DNA from 2 places in the Streptomyces sp. CA-181903 genome. Region 2 is predicted to be linked to the other one. Evidence: riboswitches for the same ligand, from Rfam matches in the RefSeq annotation. Region 2 holds a riboswitch; the other holds the start of a gene.
The links. A riboswitch is a leader RNA that binds a small molecule or an ion and turns the genes downstream of it on or off. The one in region 2 is predicted to bind S-adenosylmethionine.
Positions count from the first base shown of each region.

Region 1 (5,327 bases), 2.4 Mb from region 2:
CAGCTCCGCCGCGGCCCCCGCCTCCCGCGAGAGGACCAGCGCGCAGCCGTCGTCGGAGACGACCGGCACCTCCTTGGCGACCAGGTTCATCCCGTCGCGGATCGGGTTGACCAGGGCGACGTCCGCCATCCGGTAGGCCGCGAGGGAGCGCGCGAAGTCGTCCTTGACGTGCAGGGCGACCGGCTGCCAGCCGGGCGTCCCGAAGTCCTCGTTGATCCGCCCGGCGACGCGTTCGACCTCCGCCGTGTAGTCGCGGTAGACGGTCAGGTCCTGCCGGGACGGGTACGCGAACGCGATGTGCACGACGCGTTCGTGCCACTGCGGGTGGTCCTCCAGGAGCCGCCGGAAGGCGTGCAGGCCGCGGACGATGTTCTTCGACAGCTCGGTGCGGTCCACGCGGACGATCGTCCGGCGGCCGGCCCCGACCTGCTCGCGCAGCGCGGCCATCCGCTCCTCGACGTCCGGCCGGTGGGCGCGCTCGCGCAGGAAGGCGGCGTCCGCGCCGAGGCCGTGGACGCCGAGCAGGGTCGTCCGCCCGTCGAGGCGCACGGCCGTCGCCGTCCCGTCGTCCGCGCGGACGACCTCCGCGCCGAGGACGTCCGCGCAGCAGGCGGCGAACGCGTCGGCCCAGCGGCGGGTGAGGAACGCCGCGCGGTCGCCGCCCAGGATGCCGCGCAGCACCTGCGCGGCCACGTCGTCGGGGAGCATCCGGTAGTAGTCCGGCGGCGCCCAGGGGGTGTGGGAGAAGTGACCGATGCGCAGGTCGGGGCGGCGCTCGCGGAGCAGGCCGGGGACCAGCGTCAGGTGGTAGTCCTGCACGAGCACCACCGCGCCCTCGGCGGCCTCCTCGGCGAGCGCGTCCGCGAAGGCGGCGTTGTACGTCTCGTAGGCGGCCCACTGCTCGCGGAACCCGGCGTCGAAGACGGGCTCCAGCGGCGTCTGGTAGAGCAGGTGGTGGACGAACCACAGCACCGAGTTGGCGATGCCGTTGTACGCGGCGGCGAAGGTCTCGGCCGGGACGTCGAGCATCCGTACGCCGTACCCGCCGGTGTCGGCCGGGTCGAGCCGGCGGCCCGCGCGGCGGGCGGCGAGCCGGTCGCCCTCGCCGAGCGCGGCGCAGACCCACACCGCGCCGGAGTCCGTACCGATGGCGCTGAGCCCGGAGACCAGGCCACCGCCGCCCCGGCCGGAGGTCAGGGAGCCGTCCTCGGCGACCCGGTAGGAGACCGGGCCGCGGTTGGAGGCCACGACGATGGGGGCGTTCTGCACGTGCTCAGCGACCATGACGCGAGCCTTGCCACGCCGCCATCCGCTCAAACGTACGCCTCCCCCTCTTGCCCGTTCCCGCGTCTACGCCGCGCGGTGCCGCGCGTACTCGGGGATCCGCGTCATCGGCGGGCGTTCCTCGGTGTCCACCGGGTACGTCCGCGGAACGAAACCCTCCGGCGTGCGCTCGAACTGGGTCAGCTCCGGGCGCACCAGCGGTTCGCGGCCCAGCCGCGACTGGGCGGTGCGGTAGATGGCGGCGGCCATCCGGCCCAGCGCCCGTCCGTCCTGGTGGCGGTGCTTGCGCACCCCGACGTCGACCTGGGCCAGCGCGTCCAGGCCCACCGTGTGCAGCGCGTCGACGAGCAGGCCGAGCTCCACGCCGTAGCCGACGGGGAACGGCAGCCGCTCCAGCAGCGAGCGCCGGGCCGCGTACTCGCCGCCCAGCGGCTGCACGAAACCGGCCAGCCGCGGCCAGTGCAGATTGAGCAGCGGGCGGGCCACCAGCTCCGTCACCCGGCCGCCCTGGCCCGCCGCCTCGCCCAGCGGACGGTCGTACATCGCCTTGACGAAGGCGACGTCCGGGTCGGTCAGCAGCGGGCCGACGATCCCGGAGACGAAGGCGGACGAGAAGTCGCGCAGGTCGGCGTCGACGAAGCAGACGACGTCGCCGGAGGTCACCAGCAGGGACCGCCACAGCACCTCGCCCTTGCCGGGGACGGTGGGCAGCCCGGGGAGCACGTCGTCCCGGTGCACGACCCGGGCCCCGGCCGCCGCGGCGACCCGGGCCGTGCCGTCCGTCGAGCCGGAGTCGAGGACCACCAGCTCGTCGACGAGCGGCACCTCGTCCGTCATGAGGTCGCGGCGGATCGCCGCGGCGATGTCGCCGACCGTGGCCTCCTCGTTCAGCGCGGGCAGGACGACGCTGACCGTGGTGCCCGACGCGCGCTTCGCGGCGAGCAGCCGGTCGAGCGGGCGGTCTGCCGCGGTCCAGGACCGCCGGGACAGCCAGCGCTCCACCTCTTCCAGCACGTGAACGACTCCTCGCTTGTGAACGGTGTGGTGATCTGTCTCGCGGTGCGAAACGGCCCTCTCGCCGCGCCGCACCTTCAGATACAGTCTTGAACAACGCGGAGCACGCTCGTATGTCGGGGGTGCCGCGTGCACAAACGCCTGGGCCGCGCCCAGTGCCATACCGCTCATCCAGAGGGGCAGAGGGACACGGCCCGTTGAAGCCCCGGCAACCCTCCAGCCGGTCTCCTAGTGAGGCTCCCGGCGGGGAAGGTGCCAATTCCGTCTCGTGGCGAGGTTCGCCACGGGGAAGATGAGGAGAAAGGGCCTCGCCTCCATGGCTGTGCAAGCCGTCGAAAGCGTCACTTCCGCCACCGCTTCCTTTGGTCCCGCCGTCGCGCTGTCCTGCCGCGAGTGCGGCGAGCGCGTCCCCCTCGGGCCGGTCTTCGCCTGCGCCTCCTGCTTCGGCCCGCTGGAGGTCGCCTACGAGCTGCCGCTCGGCGACCCGGAGGGCCTGCGGCGGCGCATCGAGTCCGGACCCGCGAACATCTGGCGGTACGCGCCGCTGCTGCCCGTCCCCGCCGACGTCGCCTCCCGGCCCAACCTCCGGCCCGGCTTCACCCAGCTCGTCCGCGCCGACAACCTGGCGCGTGAGCTGGGCGTGACGGGTGAGCTGCACGTCAAGGACGACTCCGGCAACCCCACCCACTCCTTCAAGGACCGCGTCGTCGCGGTCGCGGTGGAGGCGGCGCGCGCCTTCGGCTTCACCACGCTGTCCTGCTCGTCGACCGGCAACCTGGCCGGCGCGGTGGGCGCGGCGGCCGCCCGCGCCGGACTCCGGTCCTGCGTCTTCATCCCGCACGACCTGGAGGCCGGCAAGGTCGTCATGGCCGCCGTCTACGGCGGTGACCTCGTCGGCATCGAGGGCACGTACGACGACGTCAACCGCTTCTGCTCCGAGCTCATCGGCGACCCGCTGGGCGAGGGCTGGGGGTTCGTCAACGTCAACCTCCGCCCGTACTACGGCGAGGGCTCCAAGACGCTCGCCTACGAGATCTGCGAACAGCTGGGGTGGCGGCTGCCCGACCAGCTCGTCATTCCCATCGCCTCCGGCTCCCAGCTCACGAAGATCGACAAGGGGCTGCGGGAACTGATCACCCTCGGGCTGGTGGAAGACCGCCCCTACCGCATCTTCGGCGCCCAGGCCGAGGGCTGCTCCCCGGTCTCCCGCGCCTTCAAGGACGGCCAGGACGTGGTCCGCCCGGTCAAGCCCGACACGATCGCGAAGTCCCTGGCCATCGGCAACCCGGCCGACGGGCCGTACGTGCTCGACATCGCCCGGTGTACGGGCGGCGCGGTCGAGGACGTCACGGACCCGGAGATCGTGGACGCGATCCGGCTGCTCGCCCGCACGGAGGGGATCTTCGCCGAGACGGCGGGCGGCGTGACGGTGGGCGTCACGCGAAAGCTGCTGAAGGCGGGGGTGCTGGATCCCTCGCTGACGACCGTGGTGCTGAACACGGGGGACGGGCTGAAGACGCTGGACGCGGTGGCGGCGGGGCCTTCGGTGACGATCAGGCCGAGCCTGGGGGCTTTCCGGGAGGCGGGGCTGGGGTAGAGGGGGGCACCCCACACTCACACGCGCCACACCACTCACAAGAAAGGCCACCCCATGAGCGTCACCGTCCGCATCCCCACCATCCTCCGCACCTACACCGGCGACCGAGCCGAGGTCCCCGCCCAGGGAGCCACCCTCTCCGAGGTGATCGCCGACCTGGAGAAGAACCACCCGGGCATCGCCGCCCGGCTCCTCGACGACGCCGGCAAACTGCGCCGCTTCGTCAACGTGTACGTCAACGACGACGACGTCCGCTTCGAGGGTGGCCTCGCCGCGGCGACCCCGGACGGCGCGGGCGTGTCGATCATCCCGGCGGTGGCGGGCGGCTGAGCGCCTGCGGCGCCGAGCGTCTGAGCCCCGTGGCGCCGGGCGTTCGACGGCAACGAGCGCCGCGCCGGACGATGAACGCCGCATCCGGCAACGAGCGCCACACCGGCAACCAGAGCCTCACCCGGCAACAACAGCCGCACCCGAACCACGAATTGCCCCGGCCGCTAAGCGGACGGGGCAATTCCGTCTGTTGAACCGCGATACAGTTGGGACGTTCCCCCTCCGGTGTCAGAGCCGAACGCATATGAGAACCCGTCAAGTTGCGCAGGAATTACGCGCGCGAATTGTCGGGTTGGCTGGCGTATGTCCGGCCCGACTTGCCCTGGAACATCCCCTGTTGGGCGTAAATCGCCGCTCGGCGATGCCGGTATTTCTCGTCCGTCTGACCTGTTGCAGACGGCATCCGTGCAGATACATTCAGCCGCGGTCGACGCGTTCCGGCGCACACCCCTCGGTGTCACAAGGGGTGAGGTCTGACCCGGGTCCGCGAAGTGCGGTCCTGCGCAAGGGCCAGTAATAGGGGAGTTAGGCATGGCTCAGGGCACCGTCAAGTGGTTCAACGCGGAGAAGGGGTACGGCTTCATCGCGGTCGACGGTGGTGCGGATGTTTTCGTCCACTACAGCGCGATTCAGATGGACGGCTACCGCACCCTGGAAGAGGGGCAGCGAGTCGAGTTCGAGATCTCGCAGGGCCAGAAGGGACCTCAGGCCGACATGGTGAAGGTGACCGCCTGACCGCGGCGCATCGACCACCGATCGCTCAGTCTGCCGAAGGGGTCCGCACCGGCAGGTGCGGACCCCTTCGCCATGCCCTCCGCGGCCCTTCCCGCCCGCCTGTCCTGCCCGTTCACCTGCTCTGCCCGTCCCGTCCGCCCTGCTCGTCCGTCTGTTCGGCCGTCCGTCCGGCCGGCCGGCGATGCGGGGGAGTGCGCCGGCCTCCCGGTGGGAAGGGTCTCCGGGGCGCCTCCGGGATGTCCCGGAGGCGGCTGCGGGTTCCGTTCGAAACGAGCCCCGAAAGCCCTCCGGGACGGCGTCCGGGATGACCCCGGTCTTCGGAGGGACGCTTGCACTCGGAGGTGCCGAGTGCTAATCATTGGCTTAG
Region 1 is NZ_JBNJLY010000001.1:4,388,342-4,393,668, forward strand. Features, by position in the region: gene ACQEVS_RS19720 (alpha,alpha-trehalose-phosphate synthase (UDP-forming)) at 1-1,284, opposite strand, end outside; gene ACQEVS_RS19725 (glucosyl-3-phosphoglycerate synthase) at 1,351-2,298, opposite strand; SAM riboswitch class I at 2,463-2,597, shown strand; gene thrC (threonine synthase) at 2,615-3,895, shown strand; gene ACQEVS_RS19735 (MoaD/ThiS family protein) at 3,950-4,225, shown strand; gene ACQEVS_RS19740 (cold-shock protein) at 4,757-4,960, shown strand.
Region 1: linked by a shared signal. The riboswitch ahead of thrC (threonine synthase) and the one ahead of ACQEVS_RS08760 (aminotransferase class V-fold PLP-dependent enzyme) in region 2 are both predicted to bind S-adenosylmethionine.

Region 2 (5,327 bases):
CGTTGACGGCGCTGCGCAGCTTGCGGTGCAGGCCCTCGCCCTCCTTGCGGACGGTCTCCAGCTCGGCGCGGGCCCGGTCGGCCTCGGTGCGGGCCTCGTCGCGTACCCGGGCGAGTTCCTCGCGGAGCTGCCGCAGTTCGCGCTGGGCCTCCTCGCCGGCCCGTTCGGCGCTGGCCCGCTGGGCCTCCTCGCCGGCGGCGGTGACGAGTTTCACCCAGCCGGGCGGGCGCAGGACGAAGGCCATGGCCGCGACGTCCTCGGGGTCCGCGGCGGCGGGCAGCGACCCGGCCTCCAGGGCCCGGGCCAGCTCGGAGCCGGTCTCCCGCAGCCGGGCGGAGATCCGCTGCCGGAACGCGGTGTCGGTCTCGACGGCCGCGGCCATCGCGTTGCCCGCGAACTTGGCCCGGCGGGCGGGGGTGAAGCGGGCGTACTGGCGTAGCTGCGCGGGGAGTTCGGAGACCGTCAGCCCGCCGAACGCGTCGGCGACGAGCCCGATGACCCGGCGCCGGATCCCCTCGGGCAACGGGCGGTCGAGGACCTCGCCGACGCCGCCGGCGCGGCCGTCGTCGTCACCGGCCGTCTCCTCGCCGTCCGTGTGCTCCACCACGCGTGTCCGCTCCGTTCCTCAACTCGTCCCCGGACGGTCCACCGGCCCGGTCTCCGGCCCCGCTTCCCGTACCGCCCCGGCCGGGCGGCCCACGCGGGGGCGTGGGAGGTGCCCGCACGGGGTACGGCGCCACCGGACGGTGGCGGTCGGCCGGGGAACGTCCATGGTGCCGTCCGTCCTGTTCATGGCGTGCGGGATGCGGAGCGTTCGTCGTAACCCTACGGCCTGCCCACCCCGTGGCGGGTTGGGACCGGCACGAGCCGGAGCGACCGGCGAGGCTCTCCGTACCGCTTGCCCCGGTACGCCATGATCTGCCCATGATCGTAAAGGCAGTGCGGCGGGACCGGCCCCGCGCCCCCTGGGTCACCCGTACCGTTCTGGCCACCTGCTGCGCGGTCTTCCTGATCGGTCCGGCGTCCGGCCTCGATCCCTCGTACGGCACCGGCGCCGACCTGATCGCCGCCCAGACGGCCTACTTCGAACGGTGGGGAGTGGTGCCGGACGAGCTCTGGCACGAGCTGCCGGCGTCCCTCGCCACCCCGTTCACCGCCCTCTTCGTGCACGGCAACTGGCTGCATCTGCTCGGCAACATGCTCTTCCTCCACGTCTTCGGGGCGATGACGGAGGAGCGCATGGGCCGCCTCTCGTTCGCCCTGTGCTACGTCGTCACCGGCTTCCTCGCCCTGCTCGGCTACGCGGCCGTGCACGCCGGATCCGCCCAGTCGCTCGTCGGCGCCTCCGGGGCCATCTCCGGGATCCTCGGAGCCTTCCTGCATCTCTTCCCACGGGCCCGGGTGACCAGCCTCTTCCCGTTCCTCTTCTTCCTCCCGCTGCGCTTCCCCGCCTGGGCCGTCCTCCTCTTCTGGTTCGCCCTCCAATGGCCCGGCGTCGGCGCCCCCGACGACCGCCCCGGAGTCGCCTACCTCGCCCACGTCATGGGCTTCGCCCTCGGCTTCGGCTTCGCATGGGTGTGCCGGGAACGGCCGGTTAGAGTGAAATCCCCCGTGAACGACGCGGCCGGGCCCGCCGAAGGAGACAAACCGACGTGATCACCTCGATCGTGCTGATCAAGACCGACGTGGACCGGATCCCCGAGATCGCCGAGCAGATCGCGGCGCTGGAAGGGGTGAGCGAGGTGTTCTCCGTGACCGGGGCCTACGACCTCATCGCGATGGTGCGGGTGGCTCGGCACGATGATCTCGCGGAGGTCATTCCGGGGCGGATCAGCAAGGTGCCCGGGGTGGCGTCGACCGAGACGCACATCGCGTTCCGCACGTACTCGCAGCATGATCTGGAGGCGGCGTTCGCGATCGGGCTCGACAGCTAGGCGCTGCGCGGGGCGCCTGCGGCGGGCTGGTGCCCCGGACCCGCCCTTTCGCCGATTCCCGGGGAGCACCCCGGACCCCCTGAAACCGCGCTCCGCGCGGTTGTCCTCAAACGCCGGACGGGCTGAAATCAGCCCGTCCGGCGTTTGAGGACAAGGGGGTCTGGGGGCTTGCCCCCAGGAATCGGCGAAGGGGCGGGACCGGGGCACAGCCCGCCGCAGGCGCCTACCGCCCCGCCAACTCCCCCACCGCCCCCACAAACCGCTCGATGTGCTCGTCAGGCGTCCCGACGCCGAAGCTCACACGCACGGCCGAGCCCCCCGCAGGGAGCAGCGCCCGCACAAGGGGATGCGCGCAGAAAAGACCATCCCGCACCCCGATCCCGTACTCCCCGGACAGAGCCGCGGCGAACGCGGAACTCTCCCACCCGTCGACGACGAACGACACCACCCCCACCCGCGGCGCGTCATCCCCGAACAGGGACAGGACCCGAACCCCCGGTACCGCCGCGAGCCCCGCGCGCAACCGTGCGAGCAGCGCCTCCTCCCGCGCGGCGAGCCGCTCGAAGCCCGCCTCGGTCAGCGCCCGGCAAGCAGAGGCGACGGCATGCGCGCCGATGACGTTCGGGGACCCGGCCTCGTGCCGCGCGACCCCCTCGTCCCACTCCACGACCGGCTGCACCCCGTCGCCCTCCCGCCGCACACTGCGCGTGGCACCACCCCCCGCGAGGTACGGCTCGGCCGCCCGCAGCCAGTCCGCCCGCCCGGCCAACACCCCCGCGCCGAAAGGCGCGTACAGCTTGTGGCCGGAGAAGGCGACCCAGTCGACGTCCAGTTCGCCGATGTCCACCGCGCGGTGCGGCGCGAGCTGTGCCGCGTCGAGGACGACACGAGCGCCGTGCGCGTGCGCGGCGGCGGCGAGTTCGCGGACGGGCCACACCTCGCCGGTCACGTTGGACGCGCCCGTCACGCACACCAGCGCGGGACCGTACGGCTCCCGCGCCGCCAGCGCCCGTTCCAGCGTCTCGACGGCCTGCTCGGGGCTGCGCGGCGCGTCCAGCCAGGTGACGGGCGTCTCGCCGGTGCCGGCGCGGCGGGTCCAGGGCAGCAGGGCGGCGTGGTGCTCGGTCTCGAAGACGAACACCCGGGTGCCGGCGGGCAGGGCCGCGGCCAGGAGGTTGAGCGAGTCGGTGGTCGAGCGGGTGAAGACCACCTGGTCGTCCGCCCGGCAGCCGAGGAACGCGGCGACGGTCGCCCGGCTGTTCTCGAACAGCTCGGTGGAGAGCCGCGAGAGGTAACCGGCCCCCCGGTGCACGCTGCCGTAGTACGGCGCGTAGGCGGCGACGTCGTCCCACACCCGCTGGAGGGCGGGCGCGCTCGCCGCGTAGTCGAGGGCGGCGTAGGGGACTTCGCCGCCGCCGGCGACGGGAACGCGGACGTCCCGGCCGAGGACGGGCAGCGGCAGGGCCGGCGCGGGACCGGTGACGACGGCAGGAGCAGGGGCGGAAACGGTGGAGGACATGACGAACTCCCGTGGAAGGCAGGCCAGATCACTGCGCGGCGGCACGGCGGCGCAGGAGAAGGGGAACGTGCGGGCGCGGAGAAGGGGCTCTCGGCCCTAGCGCATTCGCTGGATCACGGAAGGAACTCCCTCGACGACCAGGATCCCTGGCGAGGGATCCGCGCTTGCCGCAGACCTCGCTGCCTGCGGCCCGGTCATCACCCGGGGCACCCCGCCACGGACGGAGGGTTGCCGGACAGCGGGCCGGGGCCTGTGTCGCTGTCACTCGTGACCTGGCGGCGAGTATGGCATAGCGGATCAGGGCGGCGAAAGCGGGGTCCGTGATACGGACGGCTTATGTCCGGGGGTGGTGCCCCGGTCCCGCCCTTTCACCGTTTCCTGCGGGAGCCGGCCCCCGCACCCCCGAAACCGCGCTCCGCGCGGTTGTCCTCAAACTCCCCCAAAGGGGGCACCCCCAACGCGCTGAAATCAGCCCGTCCGGCGTTTGAGGACGAGCGGCGAAGCCGCGACAAGCGGGGTCTGGGGCGCAGCCCCAGGAAACGGAGAAAGGGCGGGACCGGGGCACCCTCACCCCCCGTTACTGACCCGAACCCACCGCTCCAAAGCGGCCCCCGCCGCCCCGCTGTCGATCGACTCCGCCGCCCGCGCGATCCCCCCGGCGATCCGCACCGCAAGCGGCTCGTCGGACGGCTCCAGCGCCACCAGCGCCGCCGCCGAGTTCAGCAGCACCGCATCCCGCACGGGCCCCCTCTCCCCCGCCAGCACCCGCCGCGCCACATCCGCGTTGTACGACGCGTCCGCGCCGCGCAGCGCCTCCACGGGCACCAGCTCGATCCCCACGTCCCGCGGATCGAAGTGCTCCTCCCGCACCACACCGTCCCGCACGACCCACACCCGCGACGTGGCCGTGGTCGTCAGCTCGTCCAGCCCGTCGTCGCCCCGGAACACCAGCGCGGACGAGCCCCGTTCGGCGAGCACCCCGGCCAGGATGGGCGCCATCCGCGCGTCGGCGACGCCGGTGGCCTGGGCGCGGACGCGGGCCGGGTTGGTGAGCGGGCCGAGGACGTTGAAGGTGGTGCGGACGCCGAGTTCGCGGCGGGCGGCAGCGACGTGCCGCAGCGCGGGGTGGAACTTCACGGCGAAGCAGAAGGTGATGCCGGCCTCGCGGGCGACCTCCACCACCCGCTCCGGGGAGAGGTCCAGGTTGACGCCCAGCTTCTCCAGGACGTCGGAGGCCCCACTCGCGGAGGACGCGGCCCGGTTGCCGTGCTTGACGACCTTCACGCCCGTTCCCGCGACGACGATCGACGACATCGTCGAGATGTTCACCGTCTTGGCGCCGTCGCCGCCCGTACCCACGATGTCCACGCTGGGGCCGGGCACCTCGATGAGGTTGGCGTGCGCGTACATGGCCCGTACCAGGCCGGAGATCTCGGCGACCGTCTCGCCCTTGGCGCGCAGGGCCACGGCGAAGCCGGCGATCTGGGCGTCGGTGGCGGCCCCGCGCATGATGCGGTCCATGGCCCAGGCGGTGTCGTCCGCGGCCAGGTCCCGTCCGCCGAGCAGTGTCTCCAGGATGCCGGGCCAGGACCGGGACACCGTGCCGTCGCCGCCTGTCGGGGTCGCAACGTTCATGGTCCACGCTCCTGGTGGTCGGTACGGGGCCCTGTCCTCGCAGGGCACGTGCCCAGCCTAACCAGGTCCCGGGACGGCGAAGAGCCCCGTCCATGCGGTGGACGGGGCTCCTGCCGTGGCGATCAGCTGTGATCAGTCGCGATCGTATCCGGAGATCAGGGGATCAGTGGTGGCCGTGGCCGCTCGTGATCTCCTGGTACTCCTCCGCGGTGGCCTTGGGGACGAACTTGTCCTCCCCG
Region 2 is NZ_JBNJLY010000001.1:2,006,458-2,011,784, forward strand. Features, by position in the region: partial or broken gene ACQEVS_RS08745 (NYN domain-containing protein) at 1-523, opposite strand, end outside; gene ACQEVS_RS08750 (rhomboid family intramembrane serine protease) at 925-1,656, shown strand; gene ACQEVS_RS08755 (Lrp/AsnC family transcriptional regulator) at 1,653-1,934, shown strand; gene ACQEVS_RS08760 (aminotransferase class V-fold PLP-dependent enzyme) at 2,158-3,453, opposite strand; SAM riboswitch class IV at 3,609-3,726, opposite strand; gene trpD (anthranilate phosphoribosyltransferase) at 4,021-5,088, opposite strand; gene qcrB (cytochrome bc1 complex cytochrome b subunit) at 5,252-5,327, opposite strand, start outside.